Regions from separate parts of the Synechococcus sp. WH 8101 genome, predicted to be linked through region 4. Evidence: predicted binding sites of a transcription regulator. Region 4 holds the regulator's gene; each other region holds the start of a gene.
What was found. Region 4 encodes NtcA, which controls nitrogen genes in cyanobacteria. Its sites were predicted from a motif close to GTANCNNNNGNTAC; they were not measured.
Positions count from the first base shown of each region.

Region 1 (5,259 bases), 440 kb from region 4:
ATACCCGAGGCCTGCCGCCACCAGCGCAGGAATCAGGGCGATGGCGATGAGCGTGAACAAGGGCGATCGAAAGGGCTCCCAGAACAGGGGCAGCTGATCAACGCCATAGAGACTGAAGAACTCCGGCAGCCCATGGGCCGCCTCCGATGCACTGCCGAGCTGCAGAAACATGGCCGCGGCATAACCACCGAGGGCGAAGAAAATCCCCTGGCCCAGACTGAGCAAACCAGTGAACCCCCAGATCAGGTCAATCCCAAGGGCCACGATCGCCAGGGCCAGATAGCGGCCGAGAAGGTTGAGGCGAAACACAGGCAACACCGATGGCGCCAGCAGCACCGCCACGATCACGACGGCCCAGAGCAGCCATGACCAAGGAAAACGAGGACGGGTCATCATTCAGGCCTCCACCATCCGGCCCTTCTGAGGGAAGAGACCGGCGGGTCGGAACTGCAGGAACACGACAATCAGGGCGAACACCAGCACCCGCGCCATGCTCGTAGTGGCAAAGAACTGCACGGTGGATTCCAATGGCGCTGGCATCTCGGGCCAGAGCGTGAGCAGACGGCCGGCGCCGATCAGATCGGTGAGCACACCGATGGCCAGGGAGGCGATCACGGTGCCGAGCAGGTTGCCGACACCACCAAGCACCACCACCATGAAACAGGCCACGATGTAAGACGAACCCACGTTCGGGCCGACCGAACCCAGCATCGACACCGCCACACCGGCAATGCCTGCCAGGCCGGAACCGATGCCGAAGGTGAGCACATCCACGGTGTCGGTGGAGATTCCCAGACAATCACTCATGGAGCGGTTCTGCGTAACGGCCCGAATGCGCAGGCCCCAAACGCTGCGATTGAGGAACCAGGCGATCGCCACCAGGGCCAGCACGGTGATCACGATGATCACCAAACGGGGCACGGGAAAGGTGACATCCATCCACTCGATCCCGCCACGCATCCAGGCAGGCGCGGTGACATCCACATTGCGTGCATCCGGGCGAGAGAGTTTGCGGATGGCTGCGGCCAATCCACCGGCCGACAACGCACCAACGAGGGCGCCAATGGCCCAACTGCCTAGTCGAAGCCAACGCGAAGTCGCTTGCAGCTGCAGCCGCTCCGGCAGCAACGCCGGTAGCAGAAAACCGATCAGCAGGGCTAGCACAAGTCCGGCGCCGTAGGCGAGGGGCACACTGCGAACGAACTGCTGCAAAATCAAACTCACACCCCAGGTGGCGAGCAACGTCTCCAAAGGGTTGCCGTAAAGACGGCGGATGATCGTGCGCTCCAGCAAAATGCCAACAACGCCACTCACCACAAAGGCAATCGGCAGAGCAACAATCAAGTAGATGCCGTAGACGGGTTGAAGCGCAGGCTGCTTAAAAATCAGCTGCACCACATAGGTGGTGTAAGCACCAAGCATGATCAGCTCACCGTGGGCGAGATTGATCACACCCATCAGACCGAACACAATGGCCAGGCCAAGTGCTGCAATCAACAGCACAGAACCAATCGCCAGACCATTGAAGAGGCTTTCAAGAAGAAGCTCCACTGGCAATTATCAGAGAGTGAAAAAGAAGCGGGAGTGTCGATCCACTCCCGCAGTATTAAAGCCAGTGATCAGAGCTTGTATTTCTCGCCCTTACTGGGATCGCTCCAGTCGCAGGCGAAGCCTTTAGAGGAAGGATCAAACTGGTTCCAGGCCTGGGGATCGATCGGGTTATCCGACTGAGCCACAATCTCAAACTGACCTGCGGGAGTGATCTTACCGATCCTGGCAATCTGAGAGATGTGGTGATTGGGACGCACTTCGATCGGCCCTTGAGGAGCATCAAACTTGACACCGATCAAAGCTTCCCGCACCTTGTCGTCATCGAAGCTGCCGGCTTTTTCAACCGCCTTCTTCCAGAGATAGACCATGTTGTAGGCCGACTCCTGGGGATCAGCCACCACGGCATCGGGATCATCTGTGAACTTCTTGTAGTTGGCAGCGAAGGTCTTGGATGCCGGCGTATCGATCGACATCATGTAGTTCCAGGCGCCGTAATGGCCCTTGAGGAACTCGGGTCCAATCGTTTTGATTTCCTCCTCAGCAATGGAGTAGCTCATCACGTAATAGCCATTCTCGGGCGTGATGCCAGCATCCTGAATCTGCTTGAAGAAAGCTACGTTCTGGTCGCCATTCAAAGTGTTGATGATCACACCACCATCAGGGAGAGCCTCTTTGATCTTGGCGATGATTGGCGCCACCTCGGTGTTGCCGAGAGGGAGATAGTCTTCACCCACCACCTTGCCACCAAGCACGGCCAGTTGTGCCTTGGTGATCGTATTCGAAGTGCGGGGGAAGACGTAATCAGAGCCCACGAGGAAGAAGGGTTTCCCGGCAGCCGGCGACTTCAGATACATGAACTCGGTGGCTGGCTCCGATTGCTGATTCGGAGTCGCACCGGTGTAGAAGATGTTCTTGGAACACTCCTGCCCCTCATATTGAATCGGGTAATAGAGGAAAGCATCCTTCGACTCATAGACCGGCAGCATCGCCTTGCGGCTTGCTGAAGTCCAGCCGCCGAACACAACCGCAACCTTGTCGGAATCAATCAGCTTCTTGGACTTTTCGGCAAAGGTGGGCCAATCCGACGCCCCATCCTCAACGATGTAATCGATTTTATATTTCTTGCCATCCACTTCAATGCCACCCGCGGCATTGATTTCCTCAATGGCCATCTTCTCAGTATCCACCAAGGTGGTTTCCGAGATCGCCATGGTGCCACTCAGAGAGTGAAGGATGCCCACCTTGACGGAATCATCAAACTGGCCGCTATCTGCCGTTTTTTCACCACCGCCACAGGCCGTGACCGACACACCGAGGGAAACAGCTGCGAGCCCAATTAGGAACCGCTTTGACAATGGTTGAGTCATTGTGCATCTGGAAATTCGTGAGTCGCGCGCTTGTCAAAGCGGCACATTTACCCTCCCAGCGCCTGTGCCCAGCGCGGGTATCAATGGCAACGCTTTTGCAGGCGCCTGGCGATCAACTCCTCAATTCGGTAGTTGTTGCAACACAAACGCCTCCACCTCATCCAGACCTTCGCCGCTGTTGAGGTTGGTGAAGCACCAAGGACGCGCACCTCGCATCCGTACGGTGTCCCGTTCCATTACCTGCAGATCCGCCCCGACCAGCGGCGCCAGATCGATCTTGTTGATCACCAACAGATCAGAGCGGGTGATTCCCGGCCCCCCTTTACGAGGAATCTTGTCGCCGGCCGCCACATCGATCACATACAGACAGAGATCCACCAGTTCCGGGCTGAAACTGGCCGCCAGATTGTCGCCACCGCTTTCCACCATCACGAGATCCAGATCGGGGAACGCCGCCTCCAGCTCCGCCACAGCCGCCCGGTTGATCGAACAGTCCTCCCGAATCGCGGTGTGCGGGCAACCGCCGGTTTCCACCCCCCGGATCCGTTCCGGCTCCAGCGCACCGGCGCGGGTCAGGAACTGGGCGTCCTCCTGGGTGTAGATGTCATTGGTGACCACCGCCAGCTGAAGGCGATCACGCAGGCGGCGGCAGAGCGCTTCCACCAGAGCCGTTTTTCCAGACCCCACCGGCCCGGCAACGCCAAGCCTCAATTTGCTGCCGGCCATCAGCTTCGGAACAGTTTTGAATACAGCTCAGCATGCAAGAGCTGGGCCATCGAAGCACCCACCCCGGAGCTCCAGAGCTGGCGCGGATCCTGATTCTGCAACGACGCGGCCTGGGCAGCGATCAGGGGCAGTAGCCGGCGCTGCAGCAGCTGAGCCCGGCTGGGGCCCAGAGGCACCAACCGAACGGCGGCGCTGAGCTGATTGGCAACCCAGCTGTAGAGATAGCCCTCGGCCAACTCCAGCGGGCCCAACTCCCAGACCAGCCCCGCCCAGGCGAAGGCAGCCGGATATGCAAGCGCGGGCTCCACCCTGTCGCCGTAGGGCGAAGGCAACGGATGGCCGAGGTCGGCCAGCAACTGCTGCAGGGAGCGACCCATCTGCCGCTGCTGGACCCGCATCGCCGGCGCCTCCCGCTGGGCCAGCAACCAGCGATCGAGGTCGAGCAGGCGCTGGCGGGCTTCGTCATCAGCAACGCCATGGGACGACTGATCTCTCCATTGCTGCAAGGCCAGGCGCAGTGGTGCCAGGGCGGCGGTGTCGATCCGCACGGCACCACGCTCGAGTTCGGCCCGCAGCCAGGCTTCCAGCGCCTGCTGATCCGGCAGGGCCCCCTGTTGCTGCTGCTGTTCCAGCCCCTCGGAATAACTGAATGCGCCCACCGGCAACGCCGGACTGACCAACTGCAGCAGGGCGAGCGATCGGCTCATGGCCGGGGGTCAGCATGGGAATGGCCATGGGCCGCCGCATAGGCGCCCCCCTCGGGATGAAAGGGCAGGCAACCGGTCTCCACCTGCAGACCTCGACGCCGCAACATCTCCGCCAGCACCGAATCCTCCAACAAGCGCAGCTCCCCCTCCTGCAGTTCCAGGGCAACGTGGCGGTTGCCCAGGTGATAAGCCGCCCGAAGCAGGGCCAACGGCGAGGGCGCACGCACCACCAGCAGGGGTTCCGGTGCCGCCACCACCTTCACCTCCAGGCTGTGGCAAGCATCGCTGAGCACCTCGCCCGGCTGCAGCGGCTCGGTGCGGGGCAGTTGAAGCAACACCGCACGGCCACAGGCGGTGCGACGCCGTCCGCGCAGACGGGTGCGCTCCTCGGCGCTGAGGGGCAGCAGCAAAGCGGAGCCTGCAGCGCCGCCCTCAACGGGATGACGAGAACAGAGCTCCACCAACTCCCCTGCCCCATCCATCGCGGTGCCTTTGCTGTGCGTTGGGATCCAGCCTGCCCAGGGGAGCGGAGCGGCTTTGGTGTGAACCGCTACAGAGTGATCAGACCGATGCGGCGCAGGGTGAGGCGATGCAAGCCTCAGAGCAGCCTCCGTACCAACAGGCTCCGTCCCAACAGACTCTTTGCCAACAGCCAACCGAACCGTGGCATGGCCATTGCGACCTCCATCTGCTGCACCGCCGGGGGGTCACCATCCATCAGGGCGGCTGCAGCGCTCCGCTGAAACTGATGCGCGCCGAACGGGGCGCCGATGGTCGCTGCCAACTCCCTCTGCTGCACACCGCCGGAGGTCTGGTGGGCGGTGATGCCCTGACCATCCAGCTGGAGGCCGACAGGGGCAGCCGCGGCCTGATCACGAGCGTGGCCGCCCAGAAGGTGTATGGAAGCG
Region 1 covers NZ_CP035914.1:2,558,154-2,563,412, forward strand. Annotated here, with positions in the region: gene urtC (urea ABC transporter permease subunit UrtC) at 1-396, opposite strand, end outside; gene SynWH8101_RS13600 (branched-chain amino acid ABC transporter permease) at 397-1,551, opposite strand; gene urtA (urea ABC transporter substrate-binding protein) at 1,620-2,918, opposite strand; gene ureG (urease accessory protein UreG) at 3,039-3,644, opposite strand; gene SynWH8101_RS13615 (urease accessory protein UreF) at 3,644-4,351, opposite strand; gene ureE (urease accessory protein UreE) at 4,348-4,833, opposite strand; gene SynWH8101_RS13625 (urease accessory protein UreD) at 4,941-5,259, shown strand, end outside.
Region 1: the regulator NtcA is predicted to act here: its motif matches at 2,996-3,009, upstream of urtA (urea ABC transporter substrate-binding protein).

Region 2 (5,259 bases), 620 kb from region 4:
GATCAGAAGGCCGCGGAGTGGAGCACTGGCATGTCTTCTGCTGGGGGGATGGTGTGGATGTTGGTGGTGATGTTGCTGGGGCCGCTGCGGGTGAGAGCGATCTGCAGAAGGCGCATCGGCTCCTCTACTGGAGCCGTGACCACTGGCATGGCCGCGGGATTGAGACATCCAAGCTGGATCGCCGCGAGAAATGGCGCCTGGCGGAGTTGCTGGAGGCAGAAGGAGAAGGAACGCCAGGCACCGCCGCCGAACAGTTCAGCCAGCCGCCGCGTCAGCACTGAGGCCGCGGGGCGAGAGCGCCCTGACCAGGGCGTTGTTGTTGCCCGCACCGATCTCCCTGACCACCAATCTCCCTGACCACCCCGAACTCCCTGCCCTTGACTGCCACTTCCACTTCCACTTCCACGCTTCCTTCCACTGTCACTCCCATTCCGACTGTCACACCGGCGCAGGACCCGACGTCCGCTCAGTGCACGGATCCCTCAAATGCGGCTGAGCTGGAGCAGGGGATCCCTGGAGGCTTTGATCCAGCGCTGCTGCAGCGTCTGATCGATCAAGGGATCTTCCTTGAGACCGCAGCCGGCCTGGTGGCAGCTGCGCCAGCCGATGCGGCGCCGGAGCCGGTGTTGGTGGAGCACGAGAAGAACCTGCTGGCGGCTGTCCTGGTGGGCCCAGGCGATCAACGGGAGCGCTGGGGCCAGTTCCGCCGCGCCATCGGGCTGCGCTTTGACGAGCTGGTGCCCGGTTCGCTCTGGAGCCAACCGGGGCTACGGGCGCTGGCGCTGGAGATCGATGAACTGTTCCGAGGGCAGCGCGATGTTGCCGTGCTCAATGCAACAGCGATTCGAGAAGACCTGCAGCGCCGCGCCCTGGATGGACGCTTCCGCGGCTCGCTGCAACAGCTGGAGGAAGCGCTCAGGGAGGTGATCGCCTGGGGGGAAGACGGTCAGCCCCATCCGGAGCTGGAGTTCAGTCTTGCTTGTCAGTTATTCCAGAGCGCCAAGGCGCGGGCGGTGTTCTATCCCGGCCTGCGCCGCTTGATGGCCCGCGAGCAGCGCGATGGTGGCATCGACGCCGAACTGGAACGCTGCCGTGAGCTGCTCAATGAAGCAACGGCGATCACCGCCGGGCGCTTCCGGAGTCAGATGGAGATCTGCAGCGCCGCTGATGCGGCAACGGAATGCATCGCTCTGGCTTCCCTGCCAGAAGAGCAACGCCCCCAACCGATCTCCACTGGCATCCCCTCATTGGATGTGGACATGCGCGGCGGTGTCTTGCCTGGGACGGGCGACAGCACCTGGGTTCTGGCGGCCCGCTCAGGTGTGGGCAAAACGACGGTGGCGATCGCTGCTGCGATGGGTCTGGCGATCAACGGAGCGTCTGTTCTGGTGCTCTCCTGTGAACTGAGCCAGCGTGCGATTGGCGCCAGGCTGCTGTCGCACTACTGCCGGCGCGCCAGCGGTGGTTTCTCCTCCCGGTATTCGAGCAATGCCCTGGAGGGCCGCGCGGAGGTGATCGCCGGCCGGGATCTGGAGCGTCTGCAGCAACTCTCGTCCCAGTTCGCTGAAGGGATCGCCCCCAATGGTGAGCGGATGGGCCGGGTGCTGTATCAGAGCCAGTTCGCCGCGACGGCAGAAGAGCTGGCGGCGCTGGTGGAGGACTGCAAGAGCGCCCATCCCGAGCTGGCGGCGGTGGTGCTCGATCACTTCCATGCGATGGGCCCGACCGCGGGCTACGGCAGCAACACGACGGCGGAACTGGCGGCGCGGGCGACGACGATCAAGGCGATGGCGGGCCGCTGTGAACTGGATGTGCTGGTGGTGGCGCAGCTGAACCGGGGCGCCTATGGCAACCCCAGCGGCCCGGATGTGTCGCACCTGGCAGGGACCTCGGAACTGGAGCGTTACGCCTCAGCGGTGTGGCTGATCGATCGCCCCAAGGCCGATGAATTCGGCAAACCGCAAGCGGGTGTGCTGGAGGTGCATCACGGCAAGGCGAGACACGGCCAGCTCAGCGGTGAGGACGACTGCAGCAAAACGAGGATCCGGCTCGATCGCGGCCATTGCTATCTGGAAGCCGATGAGGCCCGTCACCTGTTTGCCGGCCATGACCTCTACCCCGGTGTGGAGTGCCTCTGATGGTGCCTGTGACGCGTAATCGCAGTGGTCCTCCCGCCTCGCTGGTGACGCCGGCGTTGCTGGAGCAGGTGCGCGAGCGGGCGCAGATCGTGGATCTGTTTGCCGCCGCTGATCTGAGGCGAGCCGGCCGGGAGTTTCTCGCCCGTTGCCCCTGGCATGACGACCGCCGGCCCTCGTTGACGGTCAGCCCCAAGCGCAACCGGGTGCATTGCTTTGTCTGCGGCAAGGGCACCGATGCGATCGGCTGGCTGCAGGAGCAGCAGGGGATGAGCTTCCAGGAGGCGGTGCTGGAGCTGGCGCGGCGCACGGGGCTGACGGTGGCGGAGGGTGACCCGGCGGCGCAACGGCGCTTTGAGCAGGAGTGGCGCGAGCGCAGGGCGTTGATGGCGCAACGCAGCGAGCAACGGGCCCGGTTTCAAGACGCGCTCGAACAACAGTTGCAAGAGGCAGATGGAGCTGGTGAGGCGGCGGCCTATCTCCAGTCCCGGGGCATCAGCGTCGACTCAGCGCGGCAATGGCAGCTGGGGACCGCGGGCGGACGTCTGATGATTCCTCTACAGGATCCCGCCGGTCAGGTGGTGGGTTTCTGCGGCCGGGCGATGGGGCAGCAGCAACCGAAGTACCGCAACAGCGCTGGCGATCTGCTGTTTCAACGCAATGGTCTGGTCTTTGGCCTGGATCAGGCGGCTGAGGCGATCCGCAGGGAGGGAACGGCGCTGCTCGTGGAGGGCCCGTTGGATGTGATTCAGCTGCATCAGGCCGGCTTTCGACATGCGGTGGCCTGTCTGGGCACGAGTGTGTCGGCGATGCAGCTGCAGCTGCTCAGGCGCCACGGCCTGAAGCAACTGCTGATCGCACTGGATGGCGATGCGGCCGGTCAGGCCGCCACGGAGAAGCTGCTTGTGCAGTTGCAGGATGCGTTGTTGGGCGATGGCCTCCAGGCGCTGGTGGTGCCGTTGCCTGAGGGCCAGGACGCCGATGGTCTGCTGCGCAGTCCCGGTGGCATCGCGGCCATGAAGGCATTGCTGGCCTCGGCGCCGCACTGGCTGGAGTGGCGGCTTGCGCGGGTGCTCGCACCCTTGAGCTCGGCTGAGCCCGCAGCGGGGGCTGATAAGCCAGGCCAAGGTTCAGGTGCGACCCCATACACGGGCCAAGGTTCAGGTGCGGCAAGCCTGGAATGCCTCCAGGCGGTGGAGCGGGCCGGCCAGGCGCTGGTGGACCAGCTCCCCGAGGGGGTGCTGAGGCGAACGGCGCAGCAACGACTGGAGCAGGCGCTGCGCCACCACAGCGGCGTCCCGCAGGAGCCGCTGGAGGGGAGTGGCTCTGCCGCAGTGGCTGGTGGCATCCAGTCCGGTGTTGCCCGTGTTGCCCTGCCAGAGGTCTGGAGCGGCGGGCTGCTGAGCGCGCGTCAACGGTTGGAGCGCCGGGTCTTGCGTTTGTTCATCCATGCACCGGACTGCCGCGAGCTGCTCGGTTGCCTGGCGCTGGAGGATCCCGCAGCGGCCGTGGCGATGGAGTGGCTGCGTCAGCTGGCGGCTGTGGCGGCGGCAACTGATCTTGCGGCGATGGTGCTGCCGCTGGCGACGCAATTGCCCGGCTCGGTGGCGGCGTGGCTGAGGCAGGCAGCAGCCCCCGGCCCTGAGGTGATCGCCTTGTTGCAACGGGACCCGCAGGCGGAACTGCAAGCACTGATCGAAGCCTTGGAACCGGTGACGTGAGCGCGTTGGTAACGGCGCGAACGCCATGGTGGTTGACGCCGGGTCTAAGAAGGAGATGTAGCAACAGCTACCAAGCGTTCACTCCACCACTTGCGTGGAGCGCAGTTCGATCCAGGCCAAGGAACGGGGACCTGGACTTGCTCCGAGGAACTGAATCATGACCCTGACCTATCGCGGCCAGACCGTCCAGCAGCGCCACGCTGCCGTGACGATGACCAAGCCTGCCCTGACCTACCGGGGCCAGGCCGTGGCCGAACGCAAAGGCGCAGCAACAACGGCAGTTCACCCTGCCCTGACCTATCGCGGCACGACCTATCGCAAGTGAGCGGTACTGAGGCGATCTGCCGCCCGAGTCAATTGCTGAGCCCCGCCCGGAGCGGGGCTTTTTTGATGGCAAGCCCTGCGGCTCAGAGCACCGAGACGGTGACGCCGGGTGTGCCCTGCAGCTTGCGGGCGATGGCATGGGCGCGCTCAGCGGGAATCAGGCGCTTTGTTTTGACGGGTTTGCCGCGCTTGCCGATCCACTGCAGCTCATAGGGGCTGGTGCCGCCTTTGGGGACACCGGGCGCGTAGCGATGAATGCAGAGGAAGCGGATCGGGCAGGAGAGGGGTTGAACAGCGCAGGCCATGGAGCGGAAGTGCGAGGGACACCACAGGTGAGGCACGGCCGCGCAACCCTCAGGCAAGGACACCCCGCAGGGGTGCATGGCTCGATCCTTGCCGGGTGAGCAGGCCCGTGGCTGGATGGGGTCAGACCTCGCGCTGCTCTGTGGGCCGGCTGGGCTCAGTTTTCCTCCCGTTCTGATGAATCCGATGACACACCTTCATCGCTGCTGTCAGGGCGATAAAGCTGCAGCGCTGGAAGAACCCGTCCAGCTGACTTTGACGCTTCAGCCCGCAGTGCTCGATCAGGTGGAGCAACTGAGGTTGGAATGGGGCCTGAACAGTCGCGCTGCCGTGGTCGAGCGCTTGCTGGTGGAGGTGTTGATGCCGATGGTGTGAGTCTTCAGGCCAACTGGCGTTTGCTGTGTTCTGCTGAGGACTGAGTCGGTGCAGAGGTGAGGGGTCGTGTTCCGTCGCTGTTGCCGGTGTTGCCGCAGGCGCTGGCCTTGGCGTGGGCAGGGCTGGTGACTACGCAGGTGGCAGCGTCACCGTCCTGGGCTGGATCCCAGGACAGGCAGGGTCAATTGCCAGCTCAGGTTCAGCCTCTGGCCCGTGAGCTCCAGGCTTATGGCTTCCAGATCCGACTGGCGCCGCCACCCAAACGCGGTGCCTATGGATTGTTTGACAGCAAGAGCCGAACGCTGTGGATTGCACCGGTCACGATCCCTCTGGGGATTGCCCGTCAGACCTTTCTGCATGAGGCGGTGCATGCCATCCAGAGCTGCCCGTCCGGTCAGTTG
Region 2 covers NZ_CP035914.1:990,081-995,339, forward strand. Annotated here, with positions in the region: gene SynWH8101_RS05005 (hypothetical protein) at 1-281, shown strand, start outside; gene SynWH8101_RS05010 (DnaB helicase C-terminal domain-containing protein) at 378-2,138, shown strand; gene SynWH8101_RS05015 (DNA primase) at 2,147-3,856, shown strand; gene SynWH8101_RS05020 (DUF4278 domain-containing protein) at 4,014-4,181, shown strand; gene SynWH8101_RS05025 (hypothetical protein) at 4,264-4,548, opposite strand; gene SynWH8101_RS14295 (hypothetical protein) at 4,670-4,858, shown strand; gene SynWH8101_RS05035 (hypothetical protein) at 5,044-5,259, shown strand, end outside.
Region 2: the regulator NtcA is predicted to act here: its motif matches at 3,914-3,927, upstream of SynWH8101_RS05020 (DUF4278 domain-containing protein).

Region 3 (5,259 bases), 1.1 Mb from region 4:
TTGCATGACAGCGCCCTGGCCCAGCTGCGGCACGCTTTTCGCTGATCGGCTCAGGCGTCGTAGTACATCACGAATTCGTGGGGGTGGGGCCGCTGACGCAGCTGCTGCACCTCCTCGTATTTGATGTCGATCCAGTTGTTGATGAAGTCTTCGCTGAAGACGCCCCCCTCCATCAGATAGTGCTTGTCGGCGTTCAGGGCCTCCAGAGCTCCATTCAGGGATGCCGGCACAGTGGCGATTTGCGCCAACTCATCGGCGGGCAGCTCGAACAGATCCACATCCACGCCATCGCCGGGATCAATCTGGTTTTTGATGCCATCGAGGCCGGCCATCATCATGGCGCTGAAGGCCAGGTAGGGATTGGCCAGAGCATCGCCGGAGCGGAATTCCAGGCGCTTCGCCTTAGGGCTTGGGCCTGTCAGCGGAATCCGCACTGCGGCGGAGCGGTTGCCTTCCGAATACACCAGGTTCACTGGCGCTTCAAAGCCAGGCACCAGTCGCTTGTAGCTGTTGGTGGTGGGGTTGGTGAAGGCCAGGAAAGAGGGGGCGTGCTTGAGAATGCCGCCGATGTACCAACGGGCGGTCTGGGACAGGTTGGCGTAGGTGCCCTCTCCGAAAAACAGGGGTTGGCCGCCTTTCCAGAGACTCTGGTGCACGTGCATGCCGCTGCCGTTGTCGTTGAACACGGGCTTCGGCATGAATGTGGCGGTTTTGCCGTATTTCTTGGCAACGTTCCGTACCACATATTTGTAGGTCATTACGTTGTCGGCGGCCTGGATCAGCTCCGCGAACTTCATCCCCAGTTCGTGCTGGCCGGCGCCGGCCACTTCATGGTGGTGCTTCTCGATGGGAATCCCCAGTTGTCCCATCATCAGGAGCATCTCGGAGCGGATGTCCTGGGCGGTGTCGTTGGGGGCGACCGGGAAATACCCCTCCTTCAACTGAATCTTGTAAGCCAGGTTGCCGCCCTCTTCCAGTCGGCCGGAGTTCCAGGGGGCTTCAATCGTGTCAACGCTGTAGAAGCAGCCGCCTTCGCTGGAGTTGTAGCGGACGTCATCGAAGAGGAAGAATTCCGGTTCTGGACCGAAGAAGGCCGTATCGGCCAGGCCGGTGCCCGCCAGGTAGGAGAGCGCTTTCTGCGCCAGGGCCCGGGGGCAGCGGTCGTAGGGCTCGCCCGTGCGCGGATCCTGGATCGAGCAGATCAGGCTCAGGGTTTTGTGCCGGTAGAACGGATCGATCCAGGCAGTGTTGGGATCGGGAACCATCGCCATGTCGGAGGCGTTGATCGCCTTCCAGCCCCGGATCGATGACCCGTCGAATGCCAGGCCTTCACTGAACGCTTCTTCATCCACCATGTCGGCGCAGACCGTCAGGTGCTGCCACTTGCCATGCAGATCGGTGAACTTCAGGTCGATCAGCTCAATGCCGTCGTCTTTGATCTGCCGGAGAACGTCCTGTGCGGTCTTGGCCATGAATGGTGTGGGTGGCACGAAGCCTCAGTCGTGGCGGACCGTAGGGAGAGATCAACCCCCTTTTTGTATCAATGCGTACATTTTGCTGCCCTCGCTCGTCACTCGCGCTGTGGCGGATGCGCCGGTTTTCTGCTTGGTAACCGTTTCTGTCAATTGGCCCATATCGCAGCTACCCAAAGCGTTCTCCGAGGTTCGCTGGTGTTACTTTCCAGCTTGTCATCGTCTATGCCTGCGCCATGCGTGATGCCATCACCGGGTTGATCGGCCGCTACGACCAGCTTGGTCGTTACCTCGATCGCTCCGCCATGGACAGGATCGATGACTACCTCTCGGAAGCTTCCATTCGGCTTAAGGCCGTGGAACTGATCAACCGCGAGGCCGCTGAGGTGGTGCGCGAAGCGAGCCAGCGGCTGTTTGCCGGCGACCCGGAACTGCTGCTTCCGGGTGGTAATGCTTACACCACCCGACGCCTGGCCGCCTGTCTGCGCGATATGGATTATTTCCTTCGCTATGCCAGCTACGCCCTGGCGGCCGGTGACAGCACCATCCTCAACGAACGGGTGTTGAACGGACTGGATGACACCTACAAGAGCCTGGGAGTGCCGACGGGCCCGACCGTGCGCAGCATCACTTTGCTGGCCGAGGTTCTTTGTGAGCGGCTTGTGGCGGAGGGTCTGGATCTCGATCGCTGTGCGGTGATCCGTCAGCCCTTTGATCACATGGCCTCCGGCCTGGCGGCCACCGACGTGCGGCAGCGCTGACGGTTCGCTGCTGTCACCGTTGCAAACGCACATCTCTCCCCGTCTTGGCGGAGCGACTGCGTAGGCTTCACGCCAACAATTTCTTGTGCAGGCCTTGGCGACATCGCTCTCTCAGCGTCCGGTTGATTCGAGCCACCGCCGGGCTCTTGCCCCGATTGCCACACCGGATCGGCTTCTGTTGGGTCCAGGCCCTTCCAATGCCCATCCCACGGTGCTCCAGGCCCTGTCGCGCACTCCGATTGGTCATCTCGATCCTCTCTACGTGGAGTTGATGAGCGAGGTGCAGGAGCTGCTCCGTTACGCCTGGCAAACCGACAATCGCCTCACCCTTCCCATGAGCGGCACCGGCAGTGCTGCCATGGAAGCCACCCTGGCCAACACGGTCGAGCCCGGCGACACCGTGCTCGTGGCTGTGAAGGGCTATTTCGGTCATCGCCTCGCTGATATGGCGGGTCGATACCGAGCCGATGTGCGGGTGATTGAGCGTCCCTGGGGAGAGGCCTTCAGCCTGGAGGAACTCGAGGCGGCCCTGATTGAGCATCGGCCCGCGATTCTGGCGATGGTTCACGCCGAAACCTCCACGGGCATCTGCCAGCCGATGGAGGGTGTGGGTGATCTCTGCCGCAAGCATGATTGCCTGCTGCTGCTCGACACCGTCACTTCCCTTGGTGGCGTTCCCCTTTACCTCGATGCCTGGAAAGTTGATCTCGCCTACAGCTGCAGTCAGAAAGGGCTGAGCTGCCCCCCAGGCCTCGGACCCTTCACCATGGGCCCCCGCGCTGAAGCGAAACTCGCCTCCCGCTCCAGCAAAGTGCCCAACTGGTATCTCGATGTCTCCCTGCTGAATCAATACTGGGGGAGTGACCGGGTCTATCACCACACGGCACCGGTGAACATGAATTTCGGCATGCGGGAAGCCCTGCGTCTGCTGGCGGAAGAGGGATTGGAGCAGGCCTGGGCCCGTCATCGTCGCAATGCCGAAGCGCTCTGGGCCGGCCTCGAGCGGCTCGGCCTAGTGCTCCATGCCCCTGAGGCGTTGCGTCTTCCCACCCTCACCACCGTGCGCATCCCGGACGGGGTGGATGGCAAGGCCTTCAGCCAGCACCTGCTCAACAACCACGGCATCGAAGTGGGTGGTGGTCTCGGCACCCTGGCCGGCAAAATCTGGCGGATCGGCCTGATGGGCTACAACTCCAATCCCGAGAACGTGGATCGCCTGCTCAACCTGTTTGAGACCGAGCTGCCCCGGTTCAAGTCGGCCGCTGCCGCCGCTGCCTGAACCAGGCCTCCAGCCTGGTTCTCGCCTCAGGCTCCATCACCCCACCCACCACGCGCATGGAGTGGTGGGCACTGCGGTGCTGGCTCAGATCGATCGTGCTTCCCAGCGCCCCGCGTTTGCTGTCCCAGGCGGCGAAGATCACCTGGCCCATGCGGGCCTGCACCAGGGCGCCGGCGCACATCGGGCAGGGTTCCAGGGTCACCAGCAGGGTGCAGTCGTTGAAACGCCAGTCCTGGCGCAGCTCGCTGGCTTGCTTTAAAGCCACCAGTTCGGCATGGCCGAGGGGATCCCGTTGCTGTTCGCGTCGGTTGCCGCCGTAACCGAGGCACCGCCCCTGTCCATCCAGGATCACGGCGCACACCGGCACTTCGCCCTCACGGCCGAGCTGATCGGCGCGCCGCAGCAGCCGCCCCATCCAGAGGCTCTGTTCCGCATCGCTCAGAACATGGTGGGCAGCCACGGCACTCGTCACGGTGACCTGTCGATGGCACTGTGCCACCGCAGGGGAGAATGGCGTCTGTTCTGGCGATGGTCTTGGTCGGCAACCCCGCGCGCGAACCGATGCTGACCCTGCCCTTCTTTGCTGCGCCGGAGGGGTTGGACCCGGCGCTGCAGGCGTTTCTCGATCAGGCGAGCCAAAGGCTCTGTCGCTGGTTCGCCGATGCCGAGGGCCGGGGGCCGTTGCCGGCCCTCTCGGTGTTGCCGGCGATCGCTCCGGAGCCGACCCCGCGCTCGGCCACCGCGCTGCTGGAGGACCTGCAATTGGTCATGGATGGGGCCTACCGCCCCTCCCATCCCGGCGCTCTGGCCCACCTTGATCCGCCGCCGTTGACGGCCAGCATCGCGGCCGACCTGATTTGCGCTGGTCTCAACAACAATCTCCTTGCCGAAGAGTTGGCGCCCAGCCTCAGTCATCTGGAGCGACAGCTCTGTCAGTGGCTGGCACAGCGTCTTGGCCTGCCCTCCGGCGCCGGTGGCGTGCCCGCCAGTGGCGGCAGCCTCAGCAATCTGATGGCCTTGGTGGTGGCCCGGCAGCGGGCTGGTCTCAGCGCCGAGCCCGGGGCGGTGGTGCTCGCCAGCGACGAGGCCCACGTGTCCCTCGACAAGGCGGTGCGCGTGATGGGGTTGCGGCCGGATGGCCTGCGTCGCATCGCCGTTGATGTCGATGGCGCCATGCGGCTGGAGGCGCTCGAGACCGCACTGGAGCAACTTCAGGCGGAAGGACGACCCTGCCTAGCCGTGGTGGCCACCGCCGGCACCACCGTGCGCGGGGCGATCGATCCCTTGCCCCAGCTGGCGGATCTCTGTCGTCGCCGCGGTGTTTGGCTGCATGTGGATGGTGCGATTGGAGCCGTTTATGCGCTCTCCCCCGACACCTCGGCCCCCCTGGAGGGGCTGGGTCTTGCTGATTCGATCACGGTCAACCCCCAGAAACTGCTCGGAATCACCAAAACGTCCTCCCTGCTCCTGGTTGCCGACCGTCGACTGCTGGCGGAGGCCTTCGCCACCGGTCTGCCCTACATGGAGCCGGCCTGGGGCGACGCCCATGGAGGCGAGCAGGGATTGCAGGGCTCAAGACCTGCGGAGATTCTCAAGCTCTGGCTGGGCCTGCGCCAGTTGGGCGAAACCGGGATACGATCGCTGCTCCAGGGTGCCCTGCAGCGTCGTCAGCTCCTGGAAGCCCGTCTGGATCCGGAGCGGATTCAGGTCAGTTCCGGCCCCTTGCATCTGCTGGTGTGCCGGCCCC
Region 3 covers NZ_CP035914.1:1,514,552-1,519,810, reverse strand. Annotated here, with positions in the region: gene SynWH8101_RS07945 (hypothetical protein) at 1-45, shown strand, start outside; gene glnA (type I glutamate--ammonia ligase) at 51-1,472, opposite strand; gene SynWH8101_RS07935 (allophycocyanin subunit beta) at 1,709-2,233, shown strand; gene SynWH8101_RS07930 (alanine--glyoxylate aminotransferase family protein) at 2,328-3,512, shown strand; gene SynWH8101_RS07925 (nucleoside deaminase) at 3,484-3,927, opposite strand; gene SynWH8101_RS07920 (aminotransferase class V-fold PLP-dependent enzyme) at 4,041-5,259, shown strand, end outside.
Region 3: the regulator NtcA is predicted to act here: its motif matches at 1,538-1,551, upstream of glnA (type I glutamate--ammonia ligase).

Region 4 (5,259 bases):
CCGCCTGTTGCCCGGGTCAACGCCCGAGCGGCAGAAGCGGGAATTGCTGAAACTCTCCGGCCGCACCCAGGAGATCCAACGGCTGATCGGTCGCAGCCTCAGATCCTGCCTCGACATGGAGACACTGGGAGAGAACACCCTACTGGTGGACTGCGATGTGATCCAGGCCGATGCCGGCACCCGCACAGCCGCGATCACCGGCGCCTGGGTGGCGCTGCAACGGGCTTGCGAGCGCCTGGTGGAACGAGGCGACATCAAGTGCAACCCTGTGCGCGATCAGGTGGCCGCCGTCTCGGTGGGGCTGATCAGTGGAGAGGCGCTGCTGGATCTCAACTACAGCGAAGACAGCCAGGCCGATGTGGATCTGAATGTGGTGATGGATGGCAGCGGTCGCCTGCTGGAACTGCAGGGCACCGCTGAAGGTGCCCCCTTCAGCCGCAGCGAACTGACGCGCCTGCTCGACCTGGCCGAACCAGGCCTCACGGACTTGATGGCGGCGCAGCAGCGGGCCCTGGCACCGGAGTCGCGCCCCTGAGCAACGCCGGATTTCGTGTGGGTTGCTACAAGGTGGAGCCAGGGCCATCCGTAGCGTCCAGCCATCCGCATTGCCGCCATGGTCGGAGCCACCCGCGGCTTCAGCCGTTACTCACCCCAGCCCGCTCCAGCCTCCAGCGGCGGCGGCACCACCCTGGCGAACACGGCCACGGCCCATACCCCCACCCTCTTGGAGGTGATCCGCGATCTGGAGGGTGCCAGCACTGAGCTGGTGGAACGGGGCAAAACCATCTTCTTCCCCGGTGATCCTGCCGAGCGGGTGTATCTGATCCGGCGTGGCGCCGTCAGGCTGTCCCGGGTCTATGAATCGGGGGAGGAGATCACCGTGGCGCTGCTGCGGGAAAACAGCCTCTTCGGAGTGCTGTCGCTGCTCACCGGCCATCGCTCCGATCGCTTCTATCACGCTGTCGCCTTCACCCGCGTCGAGATGGTCACAGCCCCCGCCGCTTCCGTGCGCCAGGCAATCGAAGCCGATACCGGCGTGGGGCTGTTGCTGTTGCAAGGGCTCTCAAGCCGCATCCTGCAGACCGAAACGATGATCGAAACGCTCACCCACCGCGACATGTCGTCGCGACTGGTGAGTTTTCTGCTCGTGCTCTGCCGCGATTTCGGCATCCCCGGCACCCAGGGCATCACCATCGACTTGCGGCTCTCCCATCAATCGATCGCCGAAGCAATCGGATCCACCCGCGTCACCATCACCCGACTGCTCGGGGATCTGCGCAATGCGGGGCTGGTGGAAATCGATCGCAAGAAGATCACCGTGCTCGACCCAATCGCCCTCGCCAAACGTTTCAGCTGAGCCTTCCGCGGGGGACAATGGCTTCCGGACGGCCCGTCGTCGCCCTTCACCGCCCTTGGATTCGTGACCGGCTGGCTGTTGATCCTGATGCTGCTCGTGCTCGGTGGCGTGCTCGCCACCCTGGGCGATCGGCTCGGCTCCAAGGTGGGCAAAGCCCGGCTGAGCCTGATGGGGTTGCGGCCGCGCCGCACCGCCGTGCTGATCACCGTGCTCACGGGCAGCCTGATTTCAGCATTGTCGCTCGGTCTGCTGCTGCTGGTGAGTCGGCAGCTGCGGGTGGGGCTGTTTGAACTGAATGCCCTGCAGACCAAGCTCAACGACAGCCGCAATGCCCTGAAGGCGAGTCGGCAGGCCCAGAAGAAAGCGAGCCGTGAACTGCTTCAGGCCCAGGCCGAACGCTCCCGTGCGAGCAAGGATCTGGCCGATGCCAAAGCCAAGGCCGAAACCCTCCGCCAGGCGCTGGTGCCTCTGCAGCAACAACGCCAGCAACTGGAGGCGGAACGGGCTCGACTCAGCCGCGACGTGAAAGCGCGCGATGCCGAGATCCGACGCACGGAAGCCGAGCTGGCCCAGGTGCGCGATCGCATCCGCAGCGGCGAGGCGGAACTGCGCCAACTGGAGAAGAACGTGTTGGCCCTGCGGCGGGGCAGCGTGGTGCTCAGCAGCGGCGAACCTCTGGCCACGGCCACCCTGCGGCTCGACAATCCCGGGCAAGCCAAGCAGGTGATCGACCAGATGCTGCGTGAGGCCAACCTGCAGGCCTACCAGCGCGTGTTGCCGGGTGAGAAGGCCGATCGGCAGATTCTGCTGGTGCCGCGCAACGACATCGAACGGCTCGAACAGGTGATTCGCCAACCGGGCACCTGGGTGGTGAATATCCGCTCCGCTGCCAATGTGCTGCTCGGCGAAAAAGTGGTCTATGCCATTCCTGAAGTGCGTCCGAACACCCAGGTGGTGAACACGGGCGATGTGCTGGCGCGCACCACGCTCGAACGCAACGAGACCAACAACGAAGCAGTGCGCAACCGCTTGAACTTGCTCCTGGCCTCCGCCCTTGCTGAAGCCCAACGGCGGGGGTCCCTCAGCCAGGGACTCCAGTTCGACGCCAACCGCCTCAACAGCCTCGGGCAGCAGCTGCTGGAGCGAGCTCCCTCCCGTATCGAGCTGGAGGTGGTGACCCTGCGCAGCAGTGACACCGCCGATCCCGTGGCTGTGGAGCTGCGGGCCGTGGGCGACATTCCCTCCAACACGCCAGCTGGCGCCCCCACGCCCTGATGACACGTCTGCTCGCGATCGACCCGGGACGCAGCAAATGTGGCCTGGTGCTCTGCGAACTCAGTCGCCAGCGTGTGATCGATGGCCTGGTGCTGCCGGTGGACGATGTTTTCCAACAGATCCAGCGCTGGAACGACGAAGAACCGATCAGCACCGTGCTGCTGGGCAACGGCACCGGCAGTGCCGACTGGGAACAACGCCTGCGCCCCTTGCTGCCCGTGGAGCTGGTGGAGGAACGGGGCACCACCCTGCGAGCACGCGCGCGCTACTGGACGCTGCGACCGCCGCGGGGCTGGCGCCGACTGCTTCCCGAAGGCCTGCGCCTGCCGCCGATCGATCTCGATGCCTTCGCGGCACTGGTGATGCTCGAAGATCACCTCGGCGTCAGGCTCGACTGGCCCAATCCGCTCAGAAACGGGCACGCACCGTGAAGGTGTAGTCGCCTCCCGGTTCCAGGTGGTAATCGGCCTTCACGAGAAAGCGGAGCAGGGCATCCTCAATCAAGGCCCGCCCCAGCGAAGGCTCCACATGCAGTTCACCGCGATCAAACAACCAGCAGAATTCCCAGGCGAAGCCCCCGGCCTGCACCTCGCCCTCCAGGCGCTGCTGCTGAAAGCTCTGACGCAGGACCCGGAGATGGGCCGTGGTGACCGGTAACGCACTCATGCGCCGCTCTCCCCATCTGCCAGCTGCAAACCATTGAGATGGTTGCCGGCGCGCTCCAATCCCTGGCGCTGGATCTGATCCACACCCTGCACCACCGCGTCGATCACCTGATCCAGGAGGGGCTGCTCCGCTTGGCTGAAGCGACCAAGCACATGGGACACGGTGCGGGCACGACGCTCCGCCGCCGTGCGCCCCGGGGCACCGATGCCAATTCGGAGCCGGGCAAAGGCCTCGGTGCCCAGATGCTGAATGGTGCTGCGCAAGCCGTTGTGGCCACCGGCGCCGCCCTTGGCGCGAAGACGCAGACGTCCCAGGGGCAGGTCCATATCATCCACCACCACCAGCAACTGATCGACATCGAACTGGAACCAATCCAGGGCGGCACGAATCGAGCGACCGCTCTCATTCATGAAGGTCTGCGGCATGAGCAGCCGCAACCGGCCTGGCCCAAAGCCGATCTCCGCCACCTGCCCTTGCAGCTTGGCCATTGATCGAAAGGCGCTGGAGTTGCGGCGGGCCAGCGCTTCCAACGCCATGAATCCCACGTTGTGGCGGGTGCCGTGGTAGCGATCACCTGGATTGCCGAGCCCAACGAGGAGCCGCAGCTGTCCTGCCTGCATCAGGAGGCGGGATCGCCTGGCTTCACGCTCTCACCAGCGACTGCATCGTGAGGCAAAGCTTCTGCGGCAGGCGGTAGAGGAGCTTGATCGATCGGCTCGGGTTCCGCCATCGCCTTGTTGATCTCACGCTCAAATTCCTTGGAGGCAGACTGGAACCCCTTCAGGGTTTTACCAAGAGTCCGCCCCAGCTCCGGCAGGCGCTTGGGCCCAAACACCAGCAGGGCCACCGCACCAATCACGGCCATTTCAGGAAGGCCGATGCCGAAGACATTCATCGCCCTACCTCAACCGAAACCGTTCCAGTTGACGTTGATGCCCTCAAGGATCAGCGACTTGTTGTAAAGCTGCAGGATCACCAGCAGGAACACCAGGAACAGGGCCATGAACACGCCCATCACAGGGGTGGTTCCCCAGCCGGGCACCACCTTGCCGTACTCGGAGTTGAGGGGACGGAGGAGATCTCCCAGTCGAGTGCGTTGCGCCATGACGGGCTTGGGTCTCGGGTGAGGTTCGGTCTGGATACTGTAGGGGCCATGGCCCGGAACGGGTCGAACCTGTCGAGAGATGTGATGGAAACCTCCTCCCCAGCGCTCACGGTGGCGATCGCGGTGCTCGCCGTTCTGCTCGGGCTGACCGGTTTCGGCATCTACACCGCCTTCGGCCCGCCCTCCAAACGACTGGATGACCCGTTCGACGATCACGACGACTGAGGCGCAGGCGACAGTTCCAGGTCGGCCAGTTCACCGGGCCGAAGCACCAGCTCCCGGGTGAGGCCCTCCACTCCCAGTCGACGCATCTGCCAGGCCGCCTCGTCCACCAGGTTCCAGCGCACACGCTTCGCGCCCGGATTCAACACCTGCAGCAGCACAACGCCAGAGGCCTGAGCGCGACTGACCCGGATCGGCACCAGTGCATCAGGAAGGGCTGGCAGCAGTGAGCGCACGGCCGGCATCGACCCCACCGGCCCCCACCAGCCGGACTCCCTGAAGGCGACAGCGGCCTGGGGCACGGCGTCCTCCGCCCAGCCGGATGGCAACGGCATCAGCGCCACCCGCAGACGATGGCGCCCCCGATCAGCGGAGGGATCAGGCCAGGTGGGTCCGCGCAAGAGCGACACGCCGAGCCGATGCGGTTGCACATCCACACCCTGCGGACCATCGAGCAGCACCGCAAGACCGCCTGCGGGTGCCGCCGCCTGACTCGCGAACCAGGAGATCAGCGGCACCTCCCAGCGCGCCTGTTCTCTGGCGGTGAGGGCCTGGGCCGGACGCTCGAGCACACCACCGCTGGTGTCGGCAGCCCAGCGCACAGCTGTCGCCTTCAACGGCACCTCCAGCCGCA
Region 4 covers NZ_CP035914.1:371,809-377,067, reverse strand. Annotated here, with positions in the region: gene rph (ribonuclease PH) at 1-535, shown strand, start outside; gene ntcA (global nitrogen regulator NtcA) at 614-1,357, shown strand; gene SynWH8101_RS01705 (DUF3084 domain-containing protein) at 1,421-2,632, shown strand; gene SynWH8101_RS01700 (resolvase) at 2,632-3,063, shown strand; gene SynWH8101_RS01695 (DUF3146 family protein) at 3,041-3,298, opposite strand; gene pth (aminoacyl-tRNA hydrolase) at 3,295-3,918, opposite strand; gene SynWH8101_RS01685 (TatA/E family twin arginine-targeting protein translocase) at 3,918-4,193, opposite strand; gene psbH (photosystem II reaction center phosphoprotein PsbH) at 4,203-4,403, opposite strand; gene psbN (photosystem II reaction center protein PsbN) at 4,488-4,628, shown strand; gene SynWH8101_RS01670 (glycoside hydrolase family 38 C-terminal domain-containing protein) at 4,616-5,259, opposite strand, start outside.